2 linked regions of the Planctellipticum variicoloris genome follow. The protein of the gene in region 1 interacts with the protein of each later gene in a pairwise test. Links are inferred from orthologs where the notes say so. Each region holds a gene or a part of one and is shown in the gene's direction. Other genes may lie near its edges.

Evidence for each region.
Region 2: the proteins of SH412_RS24840 (region 1) and ligA interact in binary tests that used the Escherichia coli proteins (3 or more experiments, as listed by UniProt). The link is inferred for Planctellipticum variicoloris from one-to-one orthologs.

Annotation. Positions count from the first base shown.
Region 1 is NZ_CP130886.1:6,348,414-6,359,267, reverse strand. What follows is about bases 3,688-7,314. They hold SH412_RS24840 (leucine--tRNA ligase), read left to right. Parts: upstream 3,688-3,991; coding sequence 3,992-7,114; downstream 7,115-7,314. Other genes in these bases: SH412_RS24835 (hypothetical protein), read right to left, coding at 7,223-7,314; SH412_RS24845 (THUMP domain-containing class I SAM-dependent RNA methyltransferase), read left to right, coding at 3,688-3,775. Also shown: SH412_RS24855 (hypothetical protein), read left to right, coding at 1-244; SH412_RS24850 (SMP-30/gluconolactonase/LRE family protein), read left to right, coding at 549-2,276; more of SH412_RS24845, read left to right, coding at 2,552-3,687; more of SH412_RS24835, read right to left, coding at 7,315-7,825; SH412_RS24830 (PVC-type heme-binding CxxCH protein), read left to right, coding at 8,091-10,854.
Region 2 is NZ_CP130886.1:805,501-815,612, forward strand. Bases 5,869-8,753 are described here. They hold ligA (NAD-dependent DNA ligase LigA), read left to right. Parts: upstream 5,869-6,224; coding sequence 6,225-8,282; downstream 8,283-8,753. Other genes in these bases: SH412_RS03155 (TolC family protein), read left to right, coding at 5,869-6,044; SH412_RS03165 (aldehyde dehydrogenase (NADP(+))), read left to right, coding at 8,577-8,753. Also shown: SH412_RS03130 (ATP-binding protein), read right to left, coding at 1-305; SH412_RS03135 (hypothetical protein), read right to left, coding at 381-1,007; SH412_RS03140 (response regulator), read right to left, coding at 998-1,381; SH412_RS03145 (MraY family glycosyltransferase), read right to left, coding at 1,578-3,116; SH412_RS03150 (DUF962 domain-containing protein), read left to right, coding at 3,518-3,820; more of SH412_RS03155, read left to right, coding at 3,972-5,868; more of SH412_RS03165, read left to right, coding at 8,754-10,112. UniProt on the Escherichia coli protein: DNA ligase that catalyzes the formation of phosphodiester linkages between 5'-phosphoryl and 3'-hydroxyl groups in double-stranded DNA using NAD as a coenzyme and as the energy source for the reaction.

The DNA of each region.
Region 1 (10,854 bases):
CCGGTGCGGTTGGCGGCAGAGCCGCCGCAGTCCACCTCGATGTTTGGAGTGTGGCGAAACGGACATTGTCGCAACTCCATCGGCTGGCGATTCGGAATTCAAACATCCCGAGACCGGTGAGACACTGCTGGTATCGGGTTACGGATGGACAGACCTTCTGCCCTTCATCGTCGAATTCACTCCCGAAGGAGAGCGCATTGGCGAGCAAACGTTCGATGACTGGGAATTCGACATCATCAGATAAGCGGACGCAGAAATAGGGCCGGCTGTGCCGGCCGGACGTGAACCAACAAACAAACTGTCTTATGAGGGGTGGCACGTCCCTGAGTCTTCGATGGGGGTGGTTGTTGGCGAAAGACACGCCCATCGCAAAGCCTCTGAGACATGCCAGCCTGTGAGTGACGCGGCCCTCAAATGTTGAAGAGAGGCCGGCACAGCCGACACTACGAATCCGTCACCCGCTCGCTCCCCACTGGATTTCTTCCCGCCAGTCAGCCAAGCTCGTTTCACTCTGTGAAACCATCTCCCCTGCTGCCGGAGTTTCTCCTATGACGCGCCTCTGGACCTCCTTCGCCCTGCTCGCCGCGCTGATTGGCACGGCGTCCGCCTTCGCCCAGGACACCTACCCCGAGCATCCCGACTCCAAACGCCAGGAAGGCGTCCCCCAAGGGAAGATCGAGGGCCCGTTCCCGTGGAAGAGCACGATCTTCCCCGGCACCGTCCGCGATTACTGGGTCTATGTCCCCGCCCAGTACGACGGCTCCAAGCCCGCCTGCGTGATGGTCGTCCAGGACGGCCTCGGCCTCGCCAACGGCTGGAAGGTGCCGATCGTCCTCGACAACTTGATCCACAAGAAAGAGGTCCCGGTCACGATCGGCATCTTCGTCAGCCCCGGCGTCGTCCCCGCGCCGCACGATAAGGCCCAGCCGCGGTTTAATCGCAGCTTCGAATACGACGGCCTCGGCGACCGCTACGCCCGCTTCCTCATCGAAGAGGTCCTCCCCGAAGTCGGCAAGACCTACAAACTGAGCCAGGATCCCAACGACCGGGCCATCGCCGGCTCCAGCTCCGGAGGCATCGCCGCCTTCACCGCGGCCTGGGAATGCCCGGACGCCTTCCGGCGGGTCTTCACCGGCGTCGGGACCTACGTCGGCCTCCGCGGCGGCAACGAGTATCCGGTCCTCATCCGCAAGTCCGAGCCGAAGCCGATCCGGGTCTTCCTGCAGGACGGCTCGAACGACAACAACATCTTTGCCGGAAGCTGGTGGGTCGCCAACCAGGACATGCTGGCCGCTCTCGAATGGGCCGGCTACGACGTCAACCACGCCTGGGGCGAGGGTGGCCACAACGGTAAACACGCGACGGCGATCCTGCCGGACGCCCTCCGCTGGCTGTGGCGCGACTATCCGCAGCCGGTCGAGGCCGCCCCGTCCAACAAGCGGATCGAGGTCCTCATTCCCGGCGAAAACTGGCAGCTCGTCAGCGAAGGGCACGGATTCACGGAAGGCCCGGCCGTCGCGCCGAACGGCGACGTCTATTTTACGGACATCCCCAAAAACCGGATTCACAAGATCGATCCGGCCGGCAAGGTCACGGTCTTCGCCGAGGAGACCAACGGCGCGAACGGCCTGATGTTCGGCCCCGACGGCCAGCTCTACGCCTGCCAGAACAACGCCCAGCGGATCGTGCGCTACAACACCGAAGGCCAGCACGAAGTCGTCGTGACCGACGCCCCGAGCAACGACCTCGTGCTCCTCAAGACTGGCGGCGGATACTTCACCGATCCCGGCAACAAGAAGGTCTGGCACTTCACGCTCGACGGCACGAAGCAGCTCGTCGCCGAAGGGATCGAGTTTCCCAACGGCGTGATTCCCTCCGCCGACCAGACGCTGCTGTTCGTCAACGACACGCGCGGACGCTGGATCACTTCGTGGTCGATCCAGCCCGACGGCATGCTCGCCAACCGCCAGGAATACGGCTGGCTGCATCGTCCCGATCACACGGGGCAAACCGGGGCCGACGGCATGACCGTCGACACGGAGGGCCGGCTCTACGTGACGACGAATATGGGTGTGCAGGTCCTCGACCAGCTCGGCCGGGTGCACTTCATGCTCGACAAGCCCGACCCCGCCTGGCTCTCGAACGCCGTCTTCGCCGGGCCGGAGAAGAACGTTTTGTACGTGACGTGCGGCGGGAAAGTCTTCAAACGGAAGCTGAACGCCACGGGCGTCATCCCGTGGCAGGATCCGGTGACGCCGCCGAAACCGCGCCTGTAGGGCAGGCTCGCGTTTGCCGGAATGCGTCCGAGCTGCCGACGGCTGTCACGCCGTCGGCAGCTCGGACGGTGCGCCGCACACGCGATACGGCAATTTCGCGGAAGGACGGCGTTTTCCCCGTGACTCGTTCTCTGCATCTGAAGATGCTATGATTCTCCCCGCTGCCGCAAACCGGCGGCGCCTGCTCTTTCCCAACCCTCGACGAGCTGTCCTGCCGATCGGCTGTGCCCGATGCGGTCCGTCTCGCGCCCCGCCTGCTGGAAAACCTGCCTCTCATGGATCGTATCGAACTTATCGCCACCGCCGCCTTCGGACTGGAAGCTGTCGTCTCGCGCGAACTGGCCCAACTGGGCTACAACGAGCAGACCGTCGAGGATGGCCGGGTCGCCTTCATGGGCGATGCCCTGGCCATCTGCCGCACGAATTTGTGGCTCCGCTCCGCCGAACGGATTCTCGTCAAAGTCGGCGCGTTCCCGGCCCGCGACTTCGGCGAGCTGTTCGACAACTCCGTCGCCCTGCCGTGGGACCGCTATCTCCCCGTCGACGCTAAGTTTCCCGTCAGCGGCAAGAGCGTCCGGTCGATGATCACGGCGGTTCCCAGCGTGCAGGGGGTCACCAAGAAATCGATCGCGGAAAGCCTCAAGCGGACCCACCAGCGGTACTGGTTCCAGGAGAACGGCCCCGAGTTTCCCATTGAGGTCTCGCTGCTTCGCGACACCGCCACGATGTCGATCGACACCACCGGCGACGGCCTCCACAAGCGGGGCTACCGCGAATTCGCCGGTCCCGCGCCTCTCAAGGAAACACTCGCCGCGGCCCTGGTGCAGCTTAGCTACTGGCACCCCGAACGGACGCTGTGGGATCCGTTCTGCGGCTCCGGCACCATTCCCATCGAGGCGGCCCTGATCGGTCGCAACCGCGCCCCCGGGATCGCCCGCAACTTCCTGTCGGAAACCTGGCCGTGGATTCCGCGCGAGGTCTGGAAGCAGGCCCGCGACGAAGCCCGTGACCTGGAGAAGCCCGGCCTGCAGGCGCAGATTCAGGCGACCGACATCAACGGCAAAGCCATCACGATGGCCAAAAAGGCCGCCCGCGACGCCGGGGTTCCCGGAGACATCAATTTCCGCGAAATGGACGTCCTCGAATTGAAGACCAGCCGCGAGTATGGCGTCATTATCTGCAATCCGCCCTATGGCGAGCGGATGGGGGATCACGAATCGGCCGAGGCGATTTACGATGATATGCACGACGCCTTTGAGCCGCTGAAGACCTGGTCGATCTATGTGCTGACGTCGCATCCCGGCTTCGAGCGCTGTTTCCGTCGCCGGGACGACCGCCGGCGGAAGCTCTACAACGGCCGGATCGAATGCACCTATCACCAGTTTCACGGCCCGCGTCCGCCGGGGGGCTTTGTGTTCGAAGACGATGAGCGGCCGATCGTGGGCCAACCCCCGGCAGTGCAGTGCGAACCCGATACGGAGCCGCCGGCTCTTTCTTAGGGTGGATTTCGCAGTCGGGTGGCCGGGGCTGGACCGCAGGGAAGCCCCGGTCATATGTTGAGCCGACCCGGACCGGGGCATCGCGAAGACGCTCCTGCCCCGGCCACCCGATTCCGATTGAACGACCGGACCCGTTTCTCAAACTGCCGACCGTCCCGTAAACTGCGGGCTGCCTGTTCGCGGTTTCCTGATCCTCCAGATTCATCGATACCCATCATGCCCCGATACGACGCCAAGCGGATTGAAGCCAAGTGGCAGGCTCACTGGGACGAGCAGCAGACGTTCCGCACGCCCGAGCAGTCTCCTGCCAGTTCCACCGGCAAGCTGTACGTGCTGGACATGTTCCCGTACCCGTCGAGCAACGGGCTGCACGTCGGGCACCCGGAAGGCTACACGGCGACCGACATCGTCTGCCGCTACAGCCGGATGCGCGGTAAGCACGTGCTGCACCCGATGGGCTGGGATGCGTTCGGTCTGCCGGCCGAAGAGCACGCCATCAAGACCGGCACGCATCCGCGGGCGACGACCGAAGCGAACATCACCAACTTCCGCCGGCAGCTCAAGATGCTCGGTTTCAGCTACGACTGGAACCGCGAGATCGCCACGACCGACGTCGATTACTATCGCTGGACGCAGTGGATCTTCCTGCAGCTCTTTGATACCTGGTATGACGCGGACTGCATCTGGACCGGGCCGGACGGGGTACAGCGGACCGGCCGCGGCCGGCCGATCAGCGAACTGCCGATCCCCGCGGAAGTCAGCGCCCAGGGGGACGAAGCCGTCCGGCGGTATCAGGACAGCCAGCGGCTGGCCTATCAGCACGAAGCTCCGGTCAACTGGTGCCCGGCTCTCGGCACCGTGCTGGCCAATGAAGAAGTGATCGACGGCAAGAGCGAGCGAGGCAGCCACCCTGTCGAACGCCTGCCGCTGCGGCAGTGGATGCTCCGCATCACCGCCTACGCCGACCGGCTGGGGAGCGAGCTGGAAGATCTGAACTGGCCCGAATCGATCAAGTCGCTCCAGCGGAACTGGATCGGCCGGAGCGAAGGGGCGGAAGTGGACTTCGCGATCGCGGACGATCGCGAAGGAGTCGAGAGTCGAGAGTTGAGAGTTGAGAGCCAGACAGAGAAGTCCTCGTCTGCGAAGCCCGAAGCCCGAAGCCCGAAGCCCGCCATCCGCGTTTACACCACTCGGCCGGACACGCTGTTCGGCGTGACCTACATGGTGCTGTCGCCCGAGCATCCGCTCGTCGAGCAGATCACGACGCCGGCGCATCGGGCGGCGGTGGAGGCTTACCGCAAGCAGGCGTCGCTGAAGAGCGATCTCGACCGGACCGACCTGGCCAAGGACAAGTCGGGCGAATTCACCGGTGCATACGCCATCAACCCGGTCAACGGGGACAAGGTTCCGGTCTGGATCGCTGACTATGTGCTGAGCAGCTACGGCACCGGCGCCATCATGGCGGTCCCGGCTCACGACGACCGGGATTTCGAGTTTGCCAAGAAGTTCGGCCTGCCGATCCGGGCGGTGGTCGGGCCCAGTGACACCTGGCTCCGCGACCAGACCGACAAGTTCGTGAACTGGATGGGGGATGTCGGTCATGTCGTCGAGTCGGGAGCGAAGCAGATCCGCCAATGGATCGGGAAGCTGCCTCTCTCGCCGGTCCTCAAGAAGGGACTCGAATTTGCCGACCAGGCGGTTGGGAAGGCCCCCTCAGTCGACAATCTCGTCGAGGCGGTCCGGCACATCTATCTGCACGACGCCAATCAGTTTGCCGCGGCCTTTACCGACATCGGCGTGGCGGTCAATTCCGGCAAGTACGACGGTCTGCCGACGGCGGAGTTCAAGGCCCGCATCACTGCGGACCTCGAAGCGTCGGGTCAGGGGAAGAAAGCGGTCAACTATCGACTGCGCGACTGGCTGTTCAGCCGGCAGCGGTACTGGGGGGAGCCGTTCCCGCTGTGGCACGAGCTCGATGCGAACGGCCAGCCGACCGGGCTGATGCGGACCGACGCGGAAGCCGACCTGCCGGTCGTGCTTCCCGAGATGGCCGACTTCAAGCCGACCGGCACTCCGGAACCCCTCCTTTCGAAGGCACCGGAAGAGTGGCTCTACACGACCGCTCCGGACGGCGTGCGCCTGAAGCGCGAGACCAACAGCATGCCGCAATGGGCGGGGAGCTGCTGGTACTACCTCCGCTTCTGCGATCCCAAGAACGACGCGCAGTTCATCGATCCGGAGCTGGCGAAGTACTGGCTGCCGGTGGATCTCTACATCGGCGGAGCCGAGCACGCCGTGCTGCACCTGCTCTACTCGCGGTTCTGGCACAAGGTGCTATTTGACCGAGGATACCTGGAGGTGCCGGAGCCGTTCGGTCGGCTGGTGAATCAGGGGATGATTCTGGGAGACCTTGAGTTCACGGCGTTCAAGCAAGTCGAGAGTCGAGAGTCGAGAGTCGAGAGCCAGTCAGAAGAAGTGGCGGTCTGGCTGTCGGCCTCCGAAGTCACCGATGGCGTGCATGGGCCAACCAAAGCGTCCGTTGTCGCGGTGAAAGTCTCGGCCGACCAAGTGGAGAAGAAGGGGGACAGCTTTGTGCTGAAGGACCACTCTTCGATCACGGTTGACGCCCGTGCGTTCAAGATGTCTAAGGCCCGCGGCAACGTGATCAATCCCGACGATGTCGTCGCGCAGTACGGGGCGGATGCGCTCCGGCTGTACGAGATGTTCATGGGGCCGCTCGAAGCGACCAAGCCCTGGAGCATGGCGGGGGTCGAAGGGATCTTCCGGTTCCTCGGTCGCGTCTGGCGGCTGGTGGTGGATGATCGGGCGGATGAGGTGCAGCTCAACGAGACGGTCCGCGATGTTCCGCCGACGCCCGAGCAGCTCCGCGTGCTGCACCGGACGATCAAGGCGGTGACCGAGGACATCGAAAAGCTCTCGTTCAATACCGCGATCAGCCGGATGATGGAATTCGTCAACGAGTTCACCAGTCAGGACGTCCGGCCGCAGGCGATCCTCGAACCGTTCCTGCTGCTGCTGAGCCCGTTCGCGCCGCACCTGGCGGAAGAGCTGTGGCAGCTCCTGGGCCACGAGCAGACGCTGGCGTATGAACCGTGGCCGAGCTTCGATCCGGCCCTGCTCGAAGAGTCGACGGTCGAGGTGCCGGTGCAGGTCAACGGCAAGGTCCGGGGCAAGATCACCGTCGCCAAGACCGCCGATCAGGCGGCGGTCCAGGCGGCGGCAGAGGCCGACCCGGCGGTGGCGGGGAACCTGGCGGGCAAGACGATCGTCAAGGTGATCTACATCGCCGGCCGGACGCTGAATTTTGTGGTGAAGTAGGGGAATGGTCGATCGTTGATGGTTGATCGTTGATAGTCAGAAGAAGACGCTTGTCGCCTTCTCCGGCTATCAACGATAGACGATCAACCATAGACCATCGACGCCTCCCTACCCCAGCACGTCCCGCCACGTTCCGTGGCGGTGCAGTTCCCCCAGCGCGCGGACCAGTTCCGACCGGTCCGCCAGCGAGATGAACGAGAGCGTCCGCCAGGGCTGGCGTTCGATCCGCAACGTCTCCTTGCGAACGGTCAGTTTCTGAATGCTGGTCAGCTCGACGAAGAGGGCGCCGGGCAGATCGAGCAGCCAGTCGGCCGGTTCCGAGCCGTGCGGCGGCGCTCCCTCGACGGGCGGAACGGAGCCGTTCCTGTGCAGCCAGTGTCGGAGCTGCTGCAGCAGATGGTGACTCCAGAGCCCCAGCGGCGTCCGCGGTGCGGGCTGCGCCATCCAGCCGCCGCGGGGATGTTCCTGCAGGGCCGGCAGGAACAGCAGGCCGGTGGTTGTCGCCAGCAGCCGGCCGCTCGACGGCAGCGATGTCCGGAAGACGTCGACCGCTCCGAGCGAATGCACGACCGTGCCGAGCCGGGTTGTCAGTTGTTCGCGGGAGGGATCGGGCTCGGAGACCTCCAGCACGCTCGCGCAGGTCGTGCACATGTCCAGAATCGGCTCGCACCATGCGAGGCAGACCCGGCACAACAGCAGCGGCTCACTCATTGAGGAATCCAGGGTAGGGAGGACGTCACTGTAATCGGTCGCTCGCCGGGTGGCACGCCCAGAGTCTTCGATGGGCGTGGTCTTTCGAAAACCGAGGGACACGCCCTTCGCAAAGCCTCAGGGACGTGCCACCCGGAAGCCTTTCACTCGCCACTGACCACTCGCCACTCATCACCTCCTCTCCCCCCTTTCGTCTCCCCCCTCCCGCCCGGTATCATCGGCCGCACACTTTCTCCACGGAATCACTGCCTCGGAGTCGACTTCCATGAGTGTCTGGCGCACCGGTCTGGGTCTCCACATGGTCTTCTGTTCGAGCCTCCTCCTGGCGGCCGATGCGAAACCCGTTTTTGACAGCAAAGTGGTCTCGCCGGCGACGCCGGGCCAGGCGGTCAAGGTCGAGGCCGATATCGCCGGCGCGAAGGAGCTCTATCTCGTCGTTCGCGATGGCGGCGACAGCTTCGGCTGCGACTGGGCCGACTGGGCCGATGCGAAGCTGATCGGCCCTGAGGGGGAAAAGAAACTGACCGATCTGGTCTGGAAGTCGGCCACGACCGGGCACAGCCAGGTGCGGATCAACGCCAATGCCGAAGGCCGGCCGATGCGGATCGACGGTCGCGAGATCGCGAACGGCATCGGCACCCACGCCAATTCGGTGATCGCCTACGACTTGCCCGCAGGCTACACGAAATTTGTCGCGACGGCTGGTCTCGACGAAGGAGGCGTCCGTCAGGGTTGCGGCAGCACGGTGCAGTTTCTGGTCTATACGCAGCAGCCGCCCGCGTCGATTTCCCAGCCGACCGCGGCTCCCGGGCAGGGGAGCCACGAGCTGAAGGACGCCGTGGCGCAGCTCGACGTGGCGCCGGGCCTGGAAGCCAAGCTCTTTGCGGGTGAGCCGGTGCTCTTCAGCCCGTCGAACATCGACGTCGATCACCTCGGCCGGATCTGGGTCGTGGAAGTCGTCAATTACCGGCACTTCGCCAACCCGAACAATCCGGAACGGAAGGAGGGGGACCGCATCCTCGTCCTGGAAGACACCGACGGCGACGCCGTCTGCGACAAGACCACGGTCTTCTACCAAGGCCGGGACATGGACGGCGGGCACGGCGTCTGCGTCCTCGGCGAGCGGGTGATCGTCTCGGCGGGGGACAGCGTCTTCTCGCTCTACGACCGCGACGGCGACCTGAAGGCCGACGAGGGCTCCAAGGAGATTCTCTTCACCGGCATCAGCGGCGCGCAACACGATCACGGCATTCACGCCTTCGTGTTCGGCCCCGATGGAAAACTCTATTTCAACTTCGGCAACGCGGGAAAGCAGCTCAAGGACAAGGCCGGCAACCCGGTGGTCGACAAGGCGGGGAACTCCGTCAACGACAGCCGCAAGCCGTATCAGGAGGGGATGGTCTTCCGCTGCAATCTCGATGGCAGCGAAGTGGAGACCCTCGGCTGGAACTTCCGGAACAACTGGGAAGTCTGCGTCGATTCTTTCGGCACGATGTGGCAGTCGGACAACGACGACGACGGCAATCGCGGCGTGCGGATCAACTACGTGATGGAGTTCGGCAACTACGGCTACAAGGACGAGATGACCGGGGCCGGCTGGCAGTCGCCGCGGACGAATCTGGAGAGCGAAATTCCCCTCCGCCACTGGCACCTCAACGATCCGGGGGTGGTCCCGAATCTGCTGCAGACCGGGGCCGGCTCGCCGACCGGGATCTGCATCTACGAGGGAGACCTGCTGCCCGAAATTTTCCGCAATCAGCTCATCCACTGCGACGCCGGTCCGAACGTGGTGCGGGCCTATGTGACGAAGCCCGACGGAGCCGGTTACCAGGCGGAGATCGTCAACATTCTGGAAGGGGCCCGTGACAAGTGGTTCCGCCCGAGCGACGTCTGCGTGGCTCCGGACGGCTCGCTGATCATCGCCGACTGGTACGACCCGGGCGTGGGAGGCCATCGCCAGGGAGACGTCGAACGCGGCCGGATCTTCCGCGTCGCTCCTCCGGGGGTGAAGTACACGGTCCCGAAAACAGATTTCAGCACGGTCGAGGGAGCAATCGCGGCCCTGAAGAGTCCGAACCTGGCGACGCGGTATCTGGCGTGGCAGGCGCTGCACGAGTTCGGCGTGCAGGCCGAGCCGGCGCTGATCAGGGTCTTTCAGGAGGATCCGAATCCGCGAGTGAAGGCACGAGCCTACTGGTTGCTGACGAAGCTGCCCGGCCTGTTGTCGGATCAGGCGATGGGAGCGGCCAGCAAGGTATTCTGGGGAGCGCTCAAGCCGGATGGATCATCACCCGAAGAGTTCCGCGTGCTCGCGATGCGCGCGCTGCGCCAGTTGGGTATTCCGGGGACTGTCCAGCCGACGGTGCTCGAGCACTCCCCGGCCTTGCGGCGCGAAGCGGCCATTTCGTTGCGGGGAAAGACGGGTGCGTCCGCCAACGGCATCTGGACCAACCTCGCCGTGCTCTATGATGGTCACGACCGCTGGCAACTGGAATCGCTCGGCGTCGGCGCCGAAGGTCAATGGGACGCGCGCCTTGACGCCTATCTGAAACGGGTTCCCAATACCCTCACCACCAAAGCCGGTCGCGACATCGTCTGGCGCTCCCGCGCAACGCAAACGCCCGACCTGCTCGCGAAGATCATCACTGACCCCAAGACCCCGGCCGAGGAACTGCCGCGGTACTTCCGGGCGTTCGACTTCCTGCAGGGAGACGAAAAGAACGCCGCGATCGCAAAGCTTGCTTTCGAGACGACCGGCCTGCCTGACGACCTGCAGAGCCAGATCGTCGCCGAGGCAATCAATCGCGTGCAGGGCTTCGACATCACTAAGCAGCCGGAGCAGCTCAAGGCGCTCGAACGCGTCCTCGAACAGTCGAAAGGGAAGCTGCAGTTTCTGACGCTGGTCGACCGGTTCAATCTGCAGGACCGCTATCCGGAGATCATCGCGATTCTCGAAACGCAGCCGGACACCTCGCTGGCCGTCGATGCGGTGAAGCTGCTCGTCGGCAAAGAACACCGCAAGCTGCTGA
Region 2 (10,112 bases), 5.5 Mb from region 1 along the record:
AGTGCTGCGGAGAGGACTGCGGGGGCTCCGGTTTCAAGGACGTTCTGAATGCGGGTGAGATAGCGCGGTTCCGCGAGATGGGGCAGGCGGTCGCTGAGCCGGCGGCCCCGGATCTCCCGTTCGGAGATTCCGGTCCATTCGACGAGAGCTCTGTTCCAGCCGACGACGGTCAGTGCTTCGTCGATGAGACAGAGCCCCACGGGGACATGGTCCAGCAAATCGCGGACCTGAAGGTTTTCCGTCGATGAACGCCCTGGAGAGGACGAGTCGGCTCTCGGGCTGGAGGCGAACAGGATTGGAGCCACGAGATACGCCTCGAAGAGCGGTTTCCGTCGATCACGCGATTGCAAGAGCTTCCGCTCGGAGTTCTCCGGCGCCGTCTACAGTAACTCTCCCACCGAGGCGAGCAGCTCCTCAACCGATCCCAGCGCAAAGGCGATGACGATTGAGCCGTGAATGGCGTGTTCCGCAACGCCGAACTCGATATCGGCGAGCAGCAGGTCGGAGGTGTCTCCGTCGTCGGTCAGGATTTCCTGGTCATCTGCGATATCGCGACCGGCGACGATCATGGGGATGGAATAGCTGAGTTCGGCGCGCATCTGGTTCGACAGCGAGCCCAGGACTGCATTCAGCACGATGTTGCCGACTTCGAGGAGCGTGCCGCTCATTTCGATGTCGAGATCGTCGGGGGGGGTATCGAGATTCGCGAGCAACTGGGCCAGCAGCAGGCTGCTTCGCTCATCAAACAGGAGTCCGGCTTTGCCGCTGACCGGACCGCGGAAGTATTGCACGATCAGCGTGGAAGATTCGTGGGCCACTGCGGTTTGCCACGTCTGATGGTCCTTCGTCGTGCAGTGCCGGACTTCCGGGGCTTGCAGTTCGATGCGGGCGCCGATCAATTCGCTCAGGGACGCCGCCGATCGTCCGACTCCGATGTTGACAATTTCTGAGAGTACGTCGAGCTGACTGGCGTCGAATCGTCCGCGCAGGGCAGTAATCAACGACATATCGGGAGCTCCTCGGCGGCGCGGAGTGCGCGGGACGCCAACTGGAGCAAGTCGGAGGGTTGAAACGGCTTGTTGATGAAATCGGTCGCTCCGAGCTCGATCGCTCGGGCGCGAGAAGTGGTCTGAATGTCGGCTGAGATTACGATCACGGGAACCTGGAGGCCCTCCTGCTGCAACGCGGTCAGCAGACCGAATCCGTCGATCTCGGGCATCAGGAGGTCTGTGATGAGCAGATCCGGGAGCTGCTGGCGAATGCACTCCAGCGCCCTTGCGCCATTGTCGGCTTCGACGAACTGGTGTCCGAGCGGAGCCAGCGCCGACGCAACTCTACCGCGGCTGAACTTCGAGTCGTCGACAATCAGAATCGTGGTCATGTCACCGGACTCCCGTATCCGCGTGATCCGGCTGCCGCAGCGGCAACGCTTGGGACCGCGAACGCTCTGCACAACATTATGCCGGAACGCTTCGGAGGCCGGGTGTCGGGAGAGGTCGATGCAACGAATCTGCGGGTCTGGGCAGAGTTTCCGCCGGATAGGTCGATTGTGCCGGAATCACCGGCTACATGGGCGCTCAGGCGGCCCGTCGTCGGACATCCGAAGCGGCGGGGGCGAACTGGTCCGCGCCTGGGGCGAATTCCGGAGTCCGGAGACTGGAATCGCGGTCGGCGGAAAGTTCCCCGCAGACGGAGGCGAACAGGCGGTGAAGGTCGTCGACGCGGGGGCCGCCGGAGTGGGGTTGCGTCATCCCTTCGGCGGCGAGCGTTGCGCGTGAGCCGTCTTCGCGGCGCAGCGAGAACTGGAATCCCCAGCGGGCCTCGCCGGGATCCGCTGACGAGTCGGTCGTCCAGTTCTGGTCTTCGCCGACAGGTCGCCCGGAGGCGTCCCGGCACTGAAACCGAAGGCAATCGCCTCCCATGCGTTCCACGCGATCGACCACTGCCTGCCAGAGATCCATATGAAGCTGCGGATCGGAGTTTCCGAGTCGGGCGACGAGCAATCGCGTCTGCAGGACGCCGGAGGTATCGAGCAGCAGAACGCCAATTTCCTGGAGATAGCGGAAGAACAGGATCGTCTCGTGATATCCGAAGACTCTGCCGACGACAAGAAGGGCCAGCGTGCCGAGGCAGATGGCCAGCCCGACGGTTTCACTTTCAAGCACGGCGCTCAGCGTGGCCGCGGTGGCCATGAGGAGGCTCAGTCCGGTAATGGCCAGGAGCGCTTGCGAACGGGTCAGGCCGCGATCCTGCAGTCGGTGGTGAATGTGCCCCCGGTCGCCGACGCCGATGCCGCGCCCGGTGAGTTTTCGACGGACGATGGCCATCGTGGTGTCGAAGAGCGGGATGCTCATGAGGACCAGCGGAATCGCGAGCGTAAACCCGGCCGCCGTTTTGGAAGAGGCTTCGATCGCGAGCGCGCCCGCCAGAAAGCCGGTGGTCAGGCTGCCGGCGTCGCCCATGAAGATTCGCGCGGGGGGCCAGTTGTGGACGAGGAATCCCGCCAGGCTTCCCGCGAGGATCAGCGCGGTGACGCCATGCTCGGCTTCGCCCGCGGCAAGAAACAGGCTCGCCACCGTCAGCATGACGATCGTGCCGATCGTTGCAGCCAGGCCGTCGAGGCCGTCGATCAGGTTCACGATATTCGAGCAGGTCGTCAGCCACAGGACGGTGAAGGGAATCGCAAACCAGCCGAGATCGATGCTGATCCCGAGAATAGTCAGCGCGGGGATCGTTCGTCCCAGCATCGCAAACGGCAGGCAGCAGAGGATCTGGCCGAGCAGTTTTGTGCGCGGTCTGAGCGGCCAGCGGTCATCCCAGGCGCCCAGTGCGCAGAAACAGACGCCGGACGAGAGGAGGCTGATCACCATTTGCCGGCTGTCGGGGGTTGCCAGCCAGGAGCTGGGGAGAAGCAGCGAAAGCCCGAGGACCAGCAGCATGCTGGAAAAGAAAGAGACTCCTCCCAGGACCGGCATCGCCTGATGGTGATTCTTGCGACCGCCGTCCGGGCGATCGAGGAAGCCCAACCTCGAAGCCAGCACGCGGGCCACTGCGGTGAAAGCGACGCTCAGCGCGAAGGCTGACAGCGGAAGGGCGTAGCGGACATCGAAATTCATCGGCAACAGCCCTTGATGCGGGCGATCAGGGAGGCCGTGCCTCCACCAGTCAGTCGCGTCACAGATGGGAGTCCTGCGGCGCGAAATACGCAGCGATCCGCCGCACGACAAGTCGCGGAAACTGTGGCAGCCGGCCTCGGGCTGCCGTTTTCGTCAATGGGTCAGCGATTGGAGGGGCGGAGTATAGTGGTCGATTCGCACTGGTCAATCTCAATACGGGCAGAGTCTGCCGATTCGCATCGAAGACCGGCTGATCTTTGGCGTTTCACGCCAGGCGGCGGGTGTGAAACCCTGCCGGGGGGCGCGACCGGACGATGGATACGGTCTGGCGGACCGTTTTGGAAGTCGCGTCGGCCGAAGCGGTCGTGCGGTGAAACACTCAACTGCGGCGAGGATTGGTCATGCTGACGAGGTTCGTGAAAAACTATCTGTTGCGCCACCAGCATCCGCTCAATCAGGTCCTGCATCTGGTCGGTGTTCCGTTGACGTTTCTGGCGACGGCAGTGCTGTTGTGGGAGGGGCACGTCATCTGGGGCTGCGGGACGTTCGTGGCGGGATACGCGCTGCAGTTCGCCGGTCATGCGGTCGAGGGGAACGACGCCGGGGAAGTGATCGTTCTCAAACGCGCGCTTGGATTTCCCTATGTCGACATTGTTCCACGGCCTGTTTCCGTCAAGGAGCGAAAGAATGAGGGCCGATACTGACTCTACCGGGTGTGCGGCTTGTGCGGGATGAGAGAGTCCTGCGGGATTTGTGGTTTCGAACGGCGTCATTGTATGGCGCTAGTCCCGAAGCAGATCGTCCCCCCGGTTGCAGCGTCGTCGACTCTTCGGCGACGTGATTAAGGGGGTTGGAATGCGATTCGAGCGATCGATCCGCTGGATCCACGCGCTGCTGGCCACCGCCGCCTTTGCCGGGTGTCGCGGGGTGGAGCACCTGAATTACCTGGGTGATGCGGACCTTCAGTACTATAAGACGAAGTCGCTGGAGATCGAGTATCCCAATGTCGACGATCCGACACCTCCCGAAGTGGCGTATTCTCAGGCGCCACGGACGGTGAAGGACGCCGAGGTCGAATCGTATTGGGATCTGTCGCTGCAGGACGCGGTCCTGATTGCGATTGCGAACAATAAGATGATCCGGTCGCGGGGCGAGTTTCTGAATGGCGGGGTCCTGCTTCGCAACCCGACGAATGCACCGTCGGTCTACGATCCGGCCTTGCGCGAAACGGGTTTCCTGTTCGGCAATCGAGGCGTGGAAGCCGCCCTCGCCGACTTCGACGCCCAGTTCACGACGTCGCTGCTGTTCGGCAGCGCGCAGAACGTGCAGAACAACGGCGGGTTTATCAATCCGGGGTTCGTGCTTGAGAACGACACCGCGGCGTTCGCTTCGGCGCTGCAGAAGACGTTCGCCAATGGCGGCACGGTCGCGCTGAACCACAACTGGAACTACCTCAACACCAATACTCCGGCTCCGCTGCTCTACCCGTCGTCCTACAACGGGTTTGCGCAATTCAGCTATACCCAGCCCCTGTGGGCGGGGGCGGGTGTGGACTACAACCGCATCGCCGGCCCCGTCCGATCAGGTCTGGGAGCGATTACCGGCGTGAGTCAGGGCGTATCGATTTCCCGGATCAACGTCGACATCTCGCTCGCGGACTTCGAGCTGGCCGTGATTCAGATGGTCAAGGACGTCGAGGATCTGTACTGGGAGCTGTATCTGACCTATCGGCAATACGACGCCGAAGTCGCCAATCGCGACAGCGTGCTGCAGGTCTGGACGACGATTAACGCCAAGCGAGTGGCGCAGTCGGCGGGCGGCGGGAGCGCTTCGGAGTCGCTGGCGCGAGCGAACTACCTGGAGACGCGAGCGCGGGTCGAGAACGCTCTGGCCACCATCTACAGCACCGAGAATCAGTTTCGGCGGCTGCTGGCGCTGCCGGTCAACGATGGCCGGCTGATTCGCCCGAGCGATTCACCGCTGCAGGCGGAGTACGTGGTCAATTGGGACTCCGCACTGCTGGAGTCGCTGATGCGGCGGCCGGAGCTGCGCCGTCAGAAGTGGCAGATCAAGAGTCTCGAACTGCAGCGTCTGGCGGCGGAGAGCGTCGTCAATCCGCAGCTCAACTTCGTGTCGTCTTATCAGTTGAACGGGTTCGGCAACGACCTGTGGTCGTATGATACTTCGGGCTACAACAGCGCCTACGGCTCGCTGACGCGGGGTGAGCAGTCGAGCTGGACGCTCGGGTTTCAGTTCGCCATGCCGATCGGTTTCCGACAGGCACGTTCGCAGTTGCGGAATATCGAACTTCAGTTGATCAAGGCGAAATCGGCGTTGACGTCCCAGGAGCAGGATATCAGCCACGAACTGGCAGATGCCGTGCAGCGGATTGACGCTGCCTATATGGTCGCGAAAACCAACTTCGACCGCGTGATCGCCGCGGACCGGCAGTTGCGAGACATCAAGCTGGCCTACGATATCGGCGGCGCCAATCTGGCGGATATCGGCCGAGTGAATATCGACCTGCTGACTCGAACTCAGTCCAACCGGACGGCCGCTGAAGTGGCGTTTGTGACCAGCGTGGTCCGCTACAACCAGGCCATCGCCGAACTGCATCTGCGGCAAGGCACGACTCTGGAAAACAGCGGGATTTCGCTCGAAGAAGGTCCTTGGTCGGAAGGGGCTCAGGACGACGCGCTTCGTCGGGCGTGGGCTCGCAGCTTTGCCCGGCCGAACGAGTGGCTGGAGTCGCAGCCGGCCGATTTTGCCTCACCAGTGCCGTTCCCCAAGACCGATCTGTCGCCGTCGTCCGCAAACGCCGGAAGTCAAACTCCGACGCCCGCGGTTCCTCCCGGTCCGGCAGAGGCGGCTTATCCTCCTCCCGTTCCGGCGCCGGCCGCCCCGGGGGTCGATACGATTCCCGAGTAGTCGCGGGCGACGGTTTCACGGCGGCAAATCTGGAACGGCCGGGATCTCTGCAAAGGGATGCCGGCCGTTCAGTTTTGTTCGACTCGTTGGAGGCTGCGAATCGTTCGCATTCCGCCTGGAATTTCGTCACGATTTGCGAGCGAAGATCAGCGTCGAGTGACGCCTGCGGAGAGCCGGAAAATGAGCAAGTCGGCGCAACACGAAATCGTAAAACTGCGGGACGCGATCCGTCGGCACGACCGGTTGTACTACGTCGAGTCGCGGCCGGAGATCAGCGACCTCGAGTACGATCGGCTCTACAAGCGGCTCGAAGCCCTGGAGGCCGAGCACCCTGAGTTTGCGGACGAGGCGAGTCCGACGCGCCGGGTAGGCGGAGAGCCGATTGAAGGCTTTGTCACGGTCGAGCACCGCGTGCCGATGCTCTCGATCGATAATGTTTACAACGAGGAGGAACTGGCGGAGTTCGGCGCGCGGGTCGTGAAACAGATCGGCCCTGACCCGGTCGAATGGCTGGCGGAATATAAAGTCGATGGCGTGGCGCTGTCGCTGATCTACGAAGGGGGGCGTCTGCTGCGGGCGGTCACGCGCGGAGACGGCCGGCGCGGGGACGATGTGACGCACAATGCGCGCACAATGGGGGGCGTACCGCTGCTGCTCGAATCGCCGTTTCCGCGCGTGCTGGAAGTTCGCGGCGAGGCGTTCATCAGTAACAGCGACTTCGCCCATCTGCGCGCCGAGCACGAACGGCGGGGCGAAGAGCCGTTGAAAAACTCTCGCAATGCCACGGCGGGCGCCATCAAGCTGCTGGATCCCCGGGAGTGTTCCGCCCGAAAATTGCGATTCTATGCCCACAGCGTCGGTTTGCTGGAAGGGGCGGAGTTCGCTACGCACTGGCAGTTCCTGGAGGCCATCGGCAGGATGGGCCTGCCGATGGTGCCGGGAACCGCGGTCCGCCCGAGTTTCGCCACGGCGTGCGAGTACACCCAGGAGCTGATGCAGAATCTCCATGCGCTGGACTTCGAGGTGGACGGGATCGTCCTCAAAGTCAACGATTTTGCGTTGCGGGAACAGATGGGAACCACCAGCAAGAGTCCCCGCTGGGTCGTGGCGTTCAAGTGGGAGAAATACGAAGCGATCACTCGAGTCGAAGAGATCTCGGTCCAGGTCGGCAAGACCGGGACGCTGACACCCGTAGCGCACCTGGCGCCCGTGGAAATCGCCGGGACGACGGTTTCCCGTGCCAGTCTGCACAACCGCGATGAGATCGAGCGATTGGGAGTGCAGATCGGGGACTGGGTCGTCGTCGAAAAGGCCGGGAAGATTATTCCGCACGTGGTTCGCGTGGAGGAGCACCGCCGTGACGGAACTCAACGCGCGTTTGAGTTCCCGATCCGATGTCCCGAATGTCAGACGGAGGTCGTGCAGGATGAAGGAGGGGTCTATATCCGCTGCCCGAATCCCGCCTGCCCGGCCCAGGTCCGCGAGAGCCTCAGATATTTTGCGTCGCGTGCGGCAATGGATATTGAAGGGCTGGGGACGGAATTGATTGCCAAACTGACGCAGCCACCCGCGCTGGTGAAGTCGTTCGGCGATCTGTACCGACTTGGGGAACATCGGGACGAAGTGGCTCGCCGGCTCTATAAAGCGGGGAGCAAGAAAGCGACCGGCGCCGAAGAGCAGAAGTTGATCGACGGACTGCTGGCCGGCCTGGAGGCTTCCAGGGGCCGGCCCCTGTGGCGCCTGTTGACAGCGCTCAACATTCGCCACATCGGGACTCGTACGGCGCAGATCCTCGCCGAATACTTCGGAACGCTCGATGCCCTGGCGGAGGCGACGGAAGAGCAGCTCGCGGCTGTCAACGAGGTCGGGCCGGTTATTGCGAAATCGCTCTTCGACTGGCTCCACAGCGAAGTCGGCCGAACCGTCGTCGAGGACCTGCGGGGGCTGGGGCTGAATCTGGGCTCGGCGACAGAAGCCCGGGCAAAGGCGGCCCAGCGGGCCGCAGGGAAACTGGCGGGCAAGTCAGTCGTTGTGACCGGAAAATTGACGCGATTCAAACGGGAAGAAATCGAGCAACTCATCCACGACCACGGTGGAAAACCTGCGGGGAGCGTCTCGAAGAAAACGACCTTCGTCGTCGCCGGCGACGACGCCGGGAGCAAGCTGACTAAGGCACAGGAACTTGGCGTTCAGGTTCTGACGGAGGATCAGTTTGTAGAATTACTGAAAGTGGATTGAGTCCGGCGTTCGCCAGCAGAAGCCTCATCGCGATGCGCCAGTCTTGCCGCGGCGCTGTCGGAACGCAAATCAAGGACAGGGAAGGGCCTTCCCGTTCCAGTTTGCATGACGGGGTCGTCGAAGGCCCCGACCCGGCCACCCGCCAGCGAATCAACGGCTGCCTGTTTGTGGTCATGGAGAGCACCATTTTCCGGCAACAAAACCACGAGTCGGTTGAACGGCGGCCCGGTCATCGGGAAGATGGCGTCAGCAATCCTCCGCAGCAGCACTCCGCAAATGATCGGGATCGTCGATATGTCCGTGCAGCCAGTCCTCATCAATGGTCAATGGGCGGCCTCTGTCGGCACTGAGACGTTTCAGGCGCTCAATCCGAAAACTCGGGAGATGCTGCCGGAACGGTATCCCGTCAGCCCCTGGGCGGAAATCGAGCAGGCGATCGTCGCGGCGGATGCGGCGGCCAAAGCGGCCCGGTCGCTCAGCGGTGAGCATTTCGCCCGGTTCCTGGAAATCTTCGCGGACAGGATTGAGTCGCGGAAATCGGATTTCGTCGCGATTGCCCATCGCGAAACGGCTCTGCCGGTGACGCCCCGCCTTCAGGACGCCGAACTTCCCCGCACGACCAATCAGTTGCGCCAGGCGGCCGCCGCGGCGCGCGAAGGCTCGTGGGCGCTGCCGACCATCGATACCAACGCGAATATCCGTTCGGTGCTGGGGCCGATCGGACCGGTGGCCGTTTTCGGGCCGAATAATTTTCCGTTTGCCTTCAACAGCGCGGCGGGCGGCGACTTCGCCGCCGCCGTTGCGGCCGGAAATCCGGTGATCGCCAAGGCCCATTCTTCACATCCGGGGACGACGCGGCTGTTCGCCGAACTGGCTCAGGCTGCGGCCGACGAGGCCGGATTGCCGAAGGGCTTCATCCAGCTCATTTACCGGACGAGCCATGCCGATGGCGCCAAACTTGTATCGCATCGGCTGATGGGAGCGTCCGGTTACACGGGGTCGCGTTCGGCCGGCCTGACGCTCAAGTCGGCGGCGGATGCAGTTGGAAAACCGATTTACCTGGAGTTGTCGAGCATCAACCCCGTCTACTTCCTGCCGGGGGCCGTGCGTGAGCGGTCTGCCGAGCTGGTCGAGCAGTTCGCCGGAAGTTGCCTGATGGGGACGGGGCAGTTCTGCACGAATCCGGGGCTCGTCGCGATGGTCGCCGGGGCCGAGACGGAGGCGGTGATCACGCAGATCGGCGCCAAATTCCAGGCGGCTCCGGTGGGAACGTTACTTGGTGAAGGTGTGCTGCGAAATCTGTCCGACGCCGTTCAGACGCTGGTCGCGGCCGGGGCCGAGATTGTTTCTGGCGGCGGTGCGGGCGGTGGAACGGGCGTCAGTTATCACAACACGCTGCTGCGTGTGACTGGCAGCCAGTTTCTGGCCTCGCCGGAAGATCTCCAGACAGAGGCGTTCGGCAACGAGTCGTTGATTGTGGTTGCGGAGAACGCAGCTCAACTGGTTGAGATCACCGAGCACCTGGAAGGCAACCTGACCGGCTGCATTTACTCCGCCAACGACGGCTCTGACGATGCGTTGTACGACCAGCTTGCTCCGGCCCTGCGGCAGAAAGTCGGCCGATTGTTGAACGACAAAATGCCGACAGGCGTTGCCGTTTCGCCTGCGATGAATCATGGCGGACCGTTCCCGGCGACCGGGCATCCCGGGTTCACGGCGGTCGGAATTCCCGCCTCGCTGCGCCGGTTCGGCATGCTGCATTGTTACGACGGCGTGCGTCCGCATCGACTGCCGGCGAGCCTCAAGGAGCAGAACGCCGCGTCGAAGCCG